DNA from 4 places in the Effusibacillus lacus genome. Region 1 is predicted to be linked to each of the others. Evidence: riboswitches for the same ligand, from Rfam matches in the RefSeq annotation. Region 1 holds a riboswitch; each other region holds the start of a gene.
What was found. Region 1 has a riboswitch for S-adenosylmethionine ahead of metH (methionine synthase). Riboswitches for the same ligand answer to the same signal wherever they lie in the genome.

Region 1 (3,102 bases):
TACGATTGCATAATCCAGCCCGGCTTTGGTGCAGTGATACAGGAACACCGCATTGAGCACTTCCCGGCCCGCAGGCGGAAGACCAAAGGACACGTTGGAGATTCCAAGAATACTGCCGCACTCCGGCATCGATTCCTTGATCAAACGGATTCCTTCCACCGTCTCCAACGCCGACCCGATATACTGCTCATCCCCTGTGCCTACCGGGAATACCAGCGGATCGAAGATAATGTCCTGCGGATTAACGCCATACTTGTTTACCAGCAGATCATAGGATCGCTTGGCCACTTCCAGCTTGCGTTCCCGGGTAACCGCCATTCCGGTCTCATCGATGGTTCCTACTACTACCGCCGCCCCGTAGCGGGTAATCAGAGGGGCCACTTCCTCAAACCGCTTCTCTCCGTCCTCAAGGTTAATGGAGTTGAGAATGGCTTTCCCTTGCGAATGTTTCAAGCCAAGCTCCATCACCCGCACATCGGTGGAGTCAATCATCAACGGCACTTTCACCTTCTTGACGACATAGTTTAGAAAATTCTCCATGTCGCCATACTCGTCCCGGTCCGGATCGGCCAGACAGATATCGATGATGTGCGCCCCTTTCTTCACCTGGGCGCGGGCAATTTCCGACGCGTCTTCATACAAGCCCTCCGCAATCAGTGTTCGGAACTTCTTGGAACCGATAACGTTCGTCCTCTCTCCGACCATCAAAGGACGGTTGTCCGCTTCCAGATACACTGTCTCAATACCGGAAACGGCCGGCAGGTGTCCTCCGGCTTCCTGTCTGGGCTTGTAATCTTTCAATGCTTCCGCCAGGGCGCGGATATGTTCGGGTGTCGTGCCACAACAGCCCCCCGCAATGTTCAGCCAGCCCAGTTCTGCGAACCCGGCCATTTTTTTCGCCAATGCTTGCGGAGATTCGTGGTAATGTCCGTTCTCATCAGGCAATCCTGCGTTCGGATAGCAGCTGACCCCACACTGGGCCAATTCGGACAGAGTTCGCAGATGGTCCCGCATAAACTCCGGTCCCGTTGCACAGTTAAGTCCCACGGTGATCGGCTTCAAATGTTCCAGCGAGATGTAGAACGACTCGATATTCTGGCCTGCCAGCGTGGTTCCCATTGGTTCGATGGTTCCTGATAACATCAGCGGAAGTTCCTCGCCCAGCTCCTCAAACGCTTTCCTGATTCCAAGACTGCCCGCTTTGACATTGAGAGTATCCTGGGCCGTTTCCAGCAGCAGCATGTCCACCCCGCCCTGAATCAACACTTTGGCTTGCCGGTAATAGTTTTCCATCAACTCTTCAAAGGTGGTTCCGCCGGTCACAGACAACGTCTTGGTGGTGGGGCCCATAGCCCCCGCAACAAAGCGGGGCCATTCCGGCGTCGAGTATTTGCGGGCCGCTTCCACCGCCAAACGGGCAGCCGCCAGGTTGATCTCGTCAGCCTTGTCCTGCAGGTTGTATTCAGCCAGCACCAGCCGGGTGGAACCGAAGGTGTTGGTTTCAATGATGTCGGCCCCCGCTGCCAGGTACTGCTCGTGAATTCCTTGAATCACATCGGGACGTGTCAGATTCAGGTATTCATTGCAGCCTTCGTATTCTTCCCCGCCAAAATCGTCAGCCGTAAGTCCCGCCTGCTGGATCATCGTCCCCATCGCACCGTCAAGGATCAGAATCTTCTTCTTCATTTGTTCGCGCAACAATTGTCCGCGTGCCGTCATGCTTCTCCCCCTTACCTAATGAGGGTCGCCCCCTGCAAACTAAAAACCCTCTCCTGTCAGAGAGGGCCAAACTTCGGTGTCCGCTCCTCCTATCTTCCAGAATGTCAATCTGCTGGAATTAGCACCGTGTGCCGCGCACCGGTTGCTGTGGTATCATCGGGCCAGTTCCCTCCGCCACTCTGGATAGAAGTCTTGCTATTTTGGATTTTAATTTAGTTTGCATGAAACCGGGGCACATGTCAAGATAGTGGATAAGAGGAAAAAACCGGAAAGGGGCTGGACCGAATGAATACCCCGGACAATCAGTTCATCCGCTATGTAATTTTGCTTACCAAGAACCCGGGCCAAAGTCTGACAGAGAATCTGATTCGCGCACATGTGAAACACTTACAGGCCCTGGAGGAAAAAGATCAATTGGTGCTCTGCGGACCTTTTGCCGATTCCAAAGGCGGTATGATCATCATTAAGGCCGCCTCCTATGAAGAAGCAAAACGAATCGCCGAAGCGGATCCGTTTGTACAATCGGGAGCTGAAAGCTACGAACTGCGTGTACTTGAACTCTCCTGCAAAGAGAACCGGCATATGGGAATGGCAGAATAGTCAAATCAGCAAAAAACCTCCCCCTTGCGGGAGAGGTGTAAATCTTTCATTTAATGACTGGACTTGTCAGCGGTTTGCGGCGGGTTGCCGTCTGCGGTGACAATCAGTTTGGCCAGCGCACCTTTTTGAACATGGTTAAACTGGTGGGTTACGATCGGATAAGTTCCTTCCTTCAACACCCTGAACTCAACAACCAGACCGCCAGATGCAGGTACAGTATAAGCTTGCAGGCCGTTCAGCACGTTCTTCGGATTGCCGTCCACATATACGGTGTCAAAAGTGGTTCCTACCACGTGGAAACTGCTGACTTCGTTCGGACCCACGTTGTTGAAGTAGATTCGAACCTTGTCTCCCACTTTGGCATAGAACGGCTTGCTGAGATCCGGATGCTTTCCGTTGAAGAGAACGTATGATGGAACTCCATTCGTCATGTCATTCAGGTCGTTTTCTTTGTAGAATTCAGACTGGGTAATGATGAATTCCCGATTGATTTCTTTGTCGGTGGGATATCCGTCTTTTGGCTCAACGATAATCGTACCGTACATGCCGTTGGCAATATGCAGCAATACGGGCTTGGTTCCGCAATGGTACATAAATACGCCCGGTGTCATAGCCGGATAAGTGAATACGCCTTCTTCATTCGGATGGATATCGGCAAAGTCTTTGCTCGGAGATGCGTGTACCGCATGAAAGTCCATACTGTGGGGGACTTTCGGGTCCAGATTTTTCATTTTGAATTTGATGGTGTCCCCTTCTTTTACTTTGATGACCGGTCCGGGAGCC
Region 2 (3,102 bases), on a different contig from region 1:
CCGTTGTAAAGCACATCCGATCCCTTCTCCTTGATCAGCTTCAGGGTTTTGGCCAAGTCGGGCTGTACCAGCAGATCGCCTTCCTGCAACGGCGTACCGTTTGGCACGAATACCTGGCCTGCAGTGCCGTATTGCTGCAGCTTTTTGACGTCATCCTTAATGTACATGGCGGTTGCCCAGTTAACGGGAACCCCATTCTCCGCGTAGGCAATGGCCGGGTCGATCACATCCGCCAATTTCATGGTGCCATACTTTGCAAGAGCCGTTTCCACTCCTTTCAGGGTTCCGGGTACGCCCACCGCTTTGCCGCCGGTATGGCGTTCAAACCAGGGAACGGGCTTGCCGTCCTTGTCGAGAAACAGTTTGGGGTCGACGTTTTTCGGCGCCATTTCCCGGCTGTCCAGGATGGTGATCTTGTTCTGGTCCTTGAGATAAATCATCATGAACCCGCCGCCGCCGATTCCCGACATCATCGGTTCGACCACATTCAGTGACAGTTGGATCGCCGCAGCCGCGTCCACCGCGTTGCCGCCTTTTGCCAGAATCTCCTTTCCCGCTTGAGCAGCCAACGGATGGGAGACAGCCACCATACCCTGGGTGGCCCCCAGCATCTTGTCGTCCACCCCGGGCACCCTGGCGAGTGCCGGAGAAGCGCTTGCCAGCATCACTGCGGATGCCAAAGCCAAAGCTCTAACTCTCATAGAATCCCCCCTGGTAGAATAGAAAAAGGCAGTACAAAACTATCGTACCGCCAAATTGAAAGACTATTCAATAGATTCGACAAAAGTAGACGTTACCTGATAGACTTCTACATGTTACCGGTTCACAGCGCGATGGAAGGCTCTACTTTGATTTCCAGCACATCATAAACCGTTTGCAGGTTGTTGAGGGGATACAGGTGAACCCCCGCCACATGGGGCTTCAGAGCATAGTACAGCTCCTGCGCGATTTCAACGCCTGCTTCACGGCCACCCGCCTCAACCCGATCAATGATTTCCCGGCGGATTGTAATACCGGGAACTTTCTCATTCAGGAAGCGGGCTTGCTTGGCGCTTTTGAGCGGCAAAATACCGTAGAGTACGTAGACAGGAAGGCCCTCTTTTACCACCCGTTCCTGGTACCGCAGGGCCGTTTCCACATCGAACACGGGCTGGGTCTGTACGAATCTGACGCCGGCTTCCACCTTTGCCCGGAGTTTGGAGAACTCCACTTCCTGATCGTCCGCTCCAGGATTGGCCGCACCGCCGATAAAGAAGTCAGTTGGGGCATTCAATGCTTTGCCCGCCAGGTCGGAACCTTCGTTCAAACGCTTTGCAATCTTCACAAGTCCGATGGCATCCACTTCAAATACACCCCGTGCTTCCGGATGATCGCCCCGGCTGGGCTGATCGCCCGTGAGGGTCAGGATGTTGCGGACACCAAGTGCGGCTGCCCCCAGCAGTTCCGACTGCAGCCCCAGGATATTGCGGTCACGGCAGGTCAGATGGAAGATGGCTTCCAATCCCAGGTCTTGCTGTACGATGTGGGAGAGCGCAATCGGACTCATCCGCAGCGTTGCCATCGGGGAATCGGCGATGTTCACCGCATCGACATACCCCCGCAAATGCTTCGCCGTCAGCATGGTCGGCATCGGATCCGCCCCTTTCGGCGGCTCCAACTCCACGGTCACAACGCTTTTTCCAAGACTCAGCTTCTCTCTCAATCCGTGAATCTGATACATAGTTCCACTCCTCTGAAGGTATTGGGAACCTCTCCTCCCGGGGTCTGGCAAAATACGAAAACCTCTTTCTCTGTGAGAAAGAGGTTCGCTATATACGCAGCCAACCCTCTCTCATCTTTCACAGGCCATCCCTGTGTCGGAATTGGCACCGTGCCTGTACTCCGGACAGTTTCCGCTTCTCGTGGCGGTAAATCGAATCCGGGTCGCTCAGGCCGGTTGCCGCGGCTTCATCGGGCCAGTCCCTCAGCCGAACTCTGGATAAGAGCGGTTCTTTTGAAATTGTCAGAAACAAATACTCTATCGAAAGAGTAATGGATACCGGGGTGGTATGTCAATATAATTTTGAGTGGAAAAAAAGCACCCATCTGCTTCCCGGCAAATGGGTGCTTTTTTAAGAAGAGTCCCGACGGCCCCACCTGCGCCATCGGGTGTGACGGCCACATCTGCCGTCCTGCCTGTTGCCTGACGTACCCCGGCCAAACTCCGTCTTTGGCCACGACAAGCGGTGTAAGGTTCGCCCCAACAGATCCCTCATTGCAATCCTTCCGTACAATCCCTACAGCTTGCAGGGGCTGATAATCACCCCATGCAAAACTCCCGTTCCATAAATATACTTTCTTTCATACACTATGTCAAACCAATTTTATTTTTTTTAAAGAGTTAAGAGCGCTTGGCTTTGACGGCCTTTCCCTTCTTCGAACCGGTGGGGGCCGAAACTTTACGGATCTCGCGAATCATTTCGGGCGTCAGTTGCTTGCCAAATGAACGGAACCCGGCCAGTTTGAATCCGTGTTTTCTTGCCAGTTCATCGATTTGCCGCACCTGCTCCACACGAATGTTGCGGCCAAGGGTAAAGCATTCATATCGTTTCTCGAGAGCGAGGATCATCGTTTCTGCCATACAGGCAAAAACAACCCCCTTGGGCAGCCCGAACCGGAACTTCGACTCATACTCTCCCGGCACCTCTACCAGGCCGCCTTCAATCACCAAGACGTCCGGCCGCTGCAACGCCACTGTCTTGGCCACGTCGCGGGGGCGGGCCACATCACACACGACGGAACCCGGGCGCAGATCCTCCGGATACAGGACCGTATCGGCGCTGCCTGTAACGGTCACGACCAGCTCCGCTTTTCGTACGGTATGGCGTGGATCTGTCGAGACATTCACCGTTTTGCCCGATTCGCTCATGATGTAAGAGGCCAACTGCTCCAACTTGGCTTCATCCCTGGCAACCAGTGTCAGTTTCCCCACATGTGGGGCCAGCATCCTCGCGCAGATGGCGCCAATCGATCCGGTTGCGCCAATGACCGCCAAATGGGCTCTCGACGGTTCAATATCCATCAGTACTGCCGCTTGCCGCGTGGCCTGGATGGCAGTTGCCA
Region 3 (3,102 bases), on a different contig from region 1:
AAGTTGAGGTTTTAACTTTATGTTTTGTGCAGATTTTTTGTTCGCGGAAAGGTGGCAGTGACAGATGATTGTGCAACCGGCAGATCGGCTCCGGCGGCTGCCCGAGCAATTTTTCTCGGCGCTGGTTCGAAAAGCCAATGCGTATATAGCAGAAGGGTATGACGTGATCAATTTGGGGCAGGGAAATCCCGACCTGCCGACCCCCTCTCACATTGTGGAGTCCATGCGGGAAGCGGTGCTTGACCCTGTGACCCACCGGTATTCTCCTTTTTCCGGGCTGCCGGAATTGAAGGAGGCGATTGCCGACTGGTACAAGAGGGAGTTTGATGTGGATCTTGATCCCGCTTCCGAAGTCGCCATTCTTTTCGGGGGAAAAGTCGGACTGGTGGAGATCAGCCAGTGCTTGCTCAACAAAGGGGATGTGTGCCTGGTACCGGATCCCGGCTATCCTGATTATTGGTCGGGAGTGGCCATGAGCGGCGGGGAGATGGTGATGATGCCGCTTCTGCGGGAGAACCGCTTTTTGCCGGACTACTCAATCATTCCGGAAAATGTGCTGCGGCGCGCGAAGCTGATGTTCCTGAATTACCCGAACAACCCAACGGCTGCGACTGCGAATGAGCAATTTTTCCGGGACACGGTGGACTTTGCCGCACGGCACGGGATTGTGGTCGCCCATGATTTTGCGTATGGCGCAATCGGTTTTGACGGTGAGAAGCCGGTTTCATTCTTGCAGATCCCGGGAGCGAAAGAGGTGGGCGTTGAGTTTTACACCATGTCAAAGACTTACAACATGGCCGGTTGGCGGGTCGGCTTTGCACTGGGGAACCGTGATGTAATCTCTTTGATCAATCTGGTCCAGGACCATTTTTACGTAAGTCTGTTTGCGGCCATTCAACGGGCTTCCATTACGGCACTGCGCTCCTCGCAGGACTGCGTGCGGGAATTGGTGGCCGTTTATGAAAGCCGAAGGGATGTGCTCGTAGACGGCTTGCGGGATTTGGGATGGGATTGCCCCGCTCCGAAAGGCTCTTTCTTCACCTGGGTTCCGATCCCCAATGGTATGGGATCGGTGGAGTTTGCCGACTATGTGCTGGACAAGGCCCATGTGGTGATGGCGCCCGGGATCGGCTTTGGAAAAAGCGGCGAGGGCTATGTGCGAGTCGGGTTATTGGCACCGGAGGACCGGCTGCGGGAAGCGGTCGAGCGGCTGGGGCGGATTGGGCTGTAGTTGTCTCTCAAAAAATTGTCAAAAAAATTATTGACACCTCCTCCTGCCTATCGTATTATTTCTCTAAGTTTACAAATTTTCCAATTGCATAATTAGTTAGACTCTTATCCAGAGCAGGCTGAGGGACTGGCCCGATGACGCCCGGCAACCGGATTCGCAAAAGTGCGGGGTTCCAATGGAACCCGTATCACCGAGAAAGAAACATCTTCCCTTCATGCGGATCAATGGTGCTAACTCCTGCAGAATGTTGCAATTCTGAGAGATGAGAGGCGAGGGATTGATTTGATATACGCCTCTTTTCTTCGGAAAAGGGGCGTTTTTGATTTTGCTTGGCGGTGTTGGTGAAAGGGGTAAACACATGGGGGATTTGAACCAGCAAGATTACGTAGTAGCAACCTATCTCGTACACGGAAGTGGAGATTTTCATAAAAAAGCACAGGGCATTGCAGTAGGTCTGACAGTCGGCTCCTGGACGGATCTGCCTGCCGAGCGCCAGGAACAGATGAAGAAACACCTGGGGCATGTGGTGGCGGTTGAAGAACTGGGCAGAGATGAGGAACGCAATGGGAAAGCGCTGTTAAAGATTGCATATCCAACGTTGAACTTTACGCCGGATATTCCGGCTCTTCTGACATCTGTTTTTGGCAAACTGTCCATGGACGGTGCCATCAAGCTGGTGGATCTTGACTTGCCGGACTCCTACACGAAGCGCTTTCCCGGGCCCAAATTCGGAATCGACGGGGTCAGACAAAGCCTGGGGGTCTATGACCGGCCGCTGTTGATGTCCATCTTCAAATCCTGCATCGGATACGACAGCGAGACGCTGGCGGAGCTGTTCTACCAGCAGGCACTTGGCGGCGTGGATCTGGTAAAGGACGATGAGATATTCTTTGACGATACGTATGCGCCGTTTGAGAAGCGAATTGAGGCCTGTATCAAGGCAGCCGGGCGGGCGGAGACAGAAACGGGCAAAAAAGTGCTTTATGCGGCCAACTTGGCAGGACCTGTAACAGAGATTGTCGAGAAAGCCAAGCGTGCGGTACGGGCCGGGGCCAATGCGTTGCTGCTCAACGTCCTGGCATACGGTTATGATGTGCTGCACCGACTGGCAGCAGACCCGGAAATCAACATTCCGATCATGGCACACCCGGCACTGGCAGGAGCGATTTATCCGTCACCGCAATACGGGATCAGTGCCCCCATCATTCTTGGAAAAATCATGCGGGTGGCAGGCGCGGACCTGGTTCTGTATCCGTCTGCATACGGGTCGGTGGCACTTGAGAGAGAAGAGACTCTGGCGATTGCAGCGGAGTTGCGGAAGGAATCGGGCTTGCTCAAGAGGGTTTTCCCCGTGCCTTCGGCAGGCATTCATCCGGGACTGGTACCCCGTCTTTATGAAGACTTGGGGAACGACCAGGTGATCAATGCGGGCGGCGGGATTCACGGGCATCCGGGTGGTTCCGCAGCCGGAGGCAGAGCGTTTGCTGCGGCGATTGACGCGGTTGTGAAGGGGGAAGGCCTGCAGGAAGCTGCGGCAAAGAGTCCGGAACTGGCCAAAGCACTTGAATTATGGGGAGGGAAATGAGTTTGGCAAACGACAGCAAGTCGATCGTAATCTTTTGTGACTTTGACGGGACGATTACCGAACGGGACATGATCATCTCCCTTATGGAGCGTTTCGGACCGGATGGCTGGGAAGCGATCAAGGATGACATACTGTCCCAACGCATTTCGGTTCAGGAAGGTGTCGGAAAGCTCTTTTCCCTAATACCGTCTGTCAGGCGAGAAGAACTTGTCCAATATGCCAAAGATACTGTGAAAATCCGGAACGGGTTTGCCGAGTTTGTTGCCTATTGCAAGGCCAACGGTAT
Region 4 (3,102 bases), on a different contig from region 1:
GACGATCAGTATGGCGACCGTTACCAACATGACATCTGTTTGAAAGCGCTGATAGCCATACCGTATGGCCAGATCCCCCAAACCGCCCCCGCCGATAACGCCTGACATTGCGGTATATGACACCAATGCCACAGTCGTAATTGTAATGCCGGCGATCAGTCCGGGACGGGATTCAGGCAGCAGAACCCTTGAAATGATTTGCCAGTGGGTTGCCCCCATCGATTGGGCTGCTTCGATGACTCCCTTGTCCACTTCCCGCAAAGAAGTTTCCACAAGCCTTGCGAAAAATGGGGCCGCGCCAATCACAAGCGGTGGAATCGAACCCTGGATCCCGAGGGATGTCCCGACAATCAGCTTGGTAAAAGGAATCAACAGAATCATCAGAATGATAAACGGTACGGACCGCAGGATATTGACCACAAAGGAAGCGGTTGCGTAGAACAGCCGGTTTTCCAATAACTGTCCTTTGGAAGTCAGGAACAACAACACTCCCACCGGAAGACCGATGATAACGGTAAACAATGCGGACAGGCCCAGCATAATGAGCGTGTCTATCGTCGCCATTCCAATTTCCGCCCATTCGAGGTTCACAAAGCTGATTTCCAATTCAGATCACCTCCACTTCGAGTCCACGGTTCCGAAGCGCAGTCACCGTGTTCACAATCTGCTCTTTCTTGCCGTCCAGTTCAACCACCAGCTGTCCGTAAGGTGTGTCTTTCATGCGGGAAATGGTGCCCTGCAGGATATTGAAAGAAGCCCCGGTTTCCATCATGGTTTCGAACAAGACCGGTTGATAAGTTTGTTCCCCAAGGAACGTGATCCGAACAATCGTCCGGTCTCCAACCGCTTTCTCGTGGGCCACCGTTTCCTGCAATTCCATCGAATCGGCCACTTGCTCCACAAATTCCTTTGTGGTGGGGTGCTGAGGCCTTAAGAACACATCTGCCACAGGTCCGGTCTCGACTATTTGTCCCCCGTCAATGACAGCCACCCGGTCGCAAATAGAACGGATCACATGCATTTCATGCGTGATCAGCACGATTGTGATGCCCAACTGGCGATTTATGTCCCGCAGCAAGGCCAGAATCGAATTGGTAGTTTGCGGATCCAGCGCTGACGTAGCTTCATCGCAAAGCAGCACGGCAGGATCATTGGCCAGTGCCCTGGCAATGCCCACCCGCTGCTTCTGACCGCCTGACAGTTGGGCTGGATACTTGTCCCGATGCTGCTCCAATCCTACAAGCTTTAACAGTTCCGCTACCTTGCGCTCAATATCCGCTTTTGGACGTCTGGCCAATTGCAGAGGGAACGCAATGTTTTCACCCACCGTGGCGGAAGACAGCAAATTGAAATGTTGGAAGATCATTCCGATTCTCCGGCGTTTCTCCTGCAGTTCCCTGGCAGTAAGCGATGTAAGGTCAACTCCATCCACAATCACCCGCCCGGAAGTAGGTTGTTCCAACAGATTCATGCAGCGGATCAGCGTACTTTTACCGGCACCGGAATGACCGATGACCCCGAATATTTCTCCTTTCCCAATCGACAGGTGAATGCCGCTCAGCGCGGGTACCTCCGATTTTCCGACGATATAGTGTTTATGCAAATCCTGTAATTGGATCATACGTAACACCCCCATTTCCGCTCTGAAGTTTGCCGTCATAGAAAAAACCCTTTTTCTACAGACTGAAAAAGGGCTTTCATTTCGAATGTCCCTTCTCATCTGTCAGGTATTCGGATACCTGAAGGAATTGGCACCATGCCGCCCGTCTAAAGCGATTGCTTCAGACGAACCGGTTGCCGGGCTTCATTGGGCCTGTCCCTCCGCCTCTCTGGATAAGAAGAATTACCGTTTATATGAATTATGAATATTTTATACTAAAAAGACAAATCTCAGTATACCTATTTCATGTCAGTTAGTCAATAAAAAATCCTGCATTAAAAGCAGGTCATGTCCGGCAATTAGGTTTTTCATCGGAGTTCATGTTCTTTTGGTTCCGGCTTCGAATTTGAAGCTGGTAGAGTTTCGACATCAGTTCCCGTTGCTCCCTGTCAGTGAAAAAGACGAACTTGACACCATATTGGAATTGATCGGATGTCGATTTTTTCCATACCAGTTGGCCATAAACCTGTAACTGTTGTTCAGGTAAGTTCACATCAAATTTCCAGATCAATTCTTCACTGACAGGAATGTCACGTTCCGAAACAAAACAGAGTCCTCCTCCGGAGATGTTTCTCAATACGACTTCAAACTGTTTTCCGATAGGCATATACCGGTTGCCAAGCTTTCTTAGTTGAAGCGAACAAAAGGCGTTCAGTGGAATCCTGTAATGCTCCCTCCGCTGCATGCTGATTTCCAGCCTTTACTTTGAGATTAAAGGAGACAGTTTTAAGTTATCAAAATTTTCTTCCGGTCTCCAGTTACTCAAGTCCTATTTTAATGACCCCATTTTGGTAGAGAAAAAGCGTTGCCCGTAGGCAACGCCCAAGATCAGGACGGAATTCTGCAGCCAATCGCCTGTACGATCAGGTCTCCCATCTCAGATGTTGATACTTTGGTGTCTTGGGGACCGGCCAGATCAGCAGTCCGAGCACCCTTTGCGAGAACCTCTTGAACCGACTGTTCAATTATGGCAGCTTCCTGTTCCCACCCGAAGGAATGGCGGAGCATCATTGCCGCTGACAGAATGATTCCCAAGGGATTGGCGATCCCCTTCCCTGCAATGTCCGGTGCTGAACCGTGAATCGGTTCATACAGACCGACTTGTGCCCCAAGGCTGGCAGAGGGCAGCATGCCGATCGATCCTGTCAGCATGGCCGCTTCATCCGACAAGATGTCTCCAAACATGTTCTCGGTAACCAATACGTCAAACTGGCGCGGATTGCGGATCAACTGCATGGCACAATTGTCCACCAGGATATGCTCACACTGTACATCCGGGTAATCTTTGGCAACCTGGTTCACCGTTTCCCGCCAGAGCCGGGATGATTCCAACACGTTGGCTTTATCGACCGAATGCAGAAGCTTTTTTCTGTTTCTGGCAATAACAAATGCCATTCGTACAATCCGTTCAATTTCTTCTGTTGTATAAACCAGAGTATCAG

Region 2: another riboswitch for S-adenosylmethionine. It lies ahead of EFBL_RS14575 (methylenetetrahydrofolate reductase); the one in region 1 lies ahead of metH (methionine synthase).
Region 3: another riboswitch for S-adenosylmethionine. It lies ahead of EFBL_RS01030 (2,3-diketo-5-methylthiopentyl-1-phosphate enolase); the one in region 1 lies ahead of metH (methionine synthase).
Region 4: another riboswitch for S-adenosylmethionine. It lies ahead of EFBL_RS16760 (methionine ABC transporter ATP-binding protein); the one in region 1 lies ahead of metH (methionine synthase).

What each region holds. Positions count from the first base shown of each region.
Region 1 covers NZ_BDUF01000003.1:80,450-83,551, forward strand. Annotated here, with positions in the region: gene metH (methionine synthase) at 1-1,719, opposite strand, end outside; SAM riboswitch class I at 1,806-1,909, opposite strand; gene EFBL_RS00585 (YciI family protein) at 2,005-2,319, shown strand; gene EFBL_RS00590 (multicopper oxidase domain-containing protein) at 2,370-3,102, opposite strand, start outside.
Region 2 covers NZ_BDUF01000084.1:20,595-23,696, reverse strand. Annotated here, with positions in the region: gene ggt (gamma-glutamyltransferase) at 1-701, opposite strand, end outside; gene EFBL_RS14575 (methylenetetrahydrofolate reductase) at 824-1,720, opposite strand; SAM riboswitch class I at 1,829-1,985, opposite strand; gene EFBL_RS14570 (shikimate dehydrogenase) at 2,381-3,102, opposite strand, start outside.
Region 3 covers NZ_BDUF01000004.1:62,202-65,303, forward strand. Annotated here, with positions in the region: gene EFBL_RS01020 (FtsW/RodA/SpoVE family cell cycle protein) at 1-15, shown strand, start outside; gene EFBL_RS01025 (pyridoxal phosphate-dependent aminotransferase) at 65-1,231, shown strand; SAM riboswitch class I at 1,333-1,500, shown strand; gene EFBL_RS01030 (2,3-diketo-5-methylthiopentyl-1-phosphate enolase) at 1,590-2,816, shown strand; gene EFBL_RS01035 (MtnX-like HAD-IB family phosphatase) at 2,885-3,102, shown strand, end outside.
Region 4 covers NZ_BDUF01000097.1:38,106-41,207, forward strand. Annotated here, with positions in the region: gene EFBL_RS16755 (methionine ABC transporter permease) at 1-564, opposite strand, end outside; gene EFBL_RS16760 (methionine ABC transporter ATP-binding protein) at 608-1,621, opposite strand; SAM riboswitch class I at 1,714-1,840, opposite strand; gene EFBL_RS16765 (PilZ domain-containing protein) at 1,947-2,345, opposite strand; gene leuB (3-isopropylmalate dehydrogenase) at 2,489-3,102, opposite strand, start outside.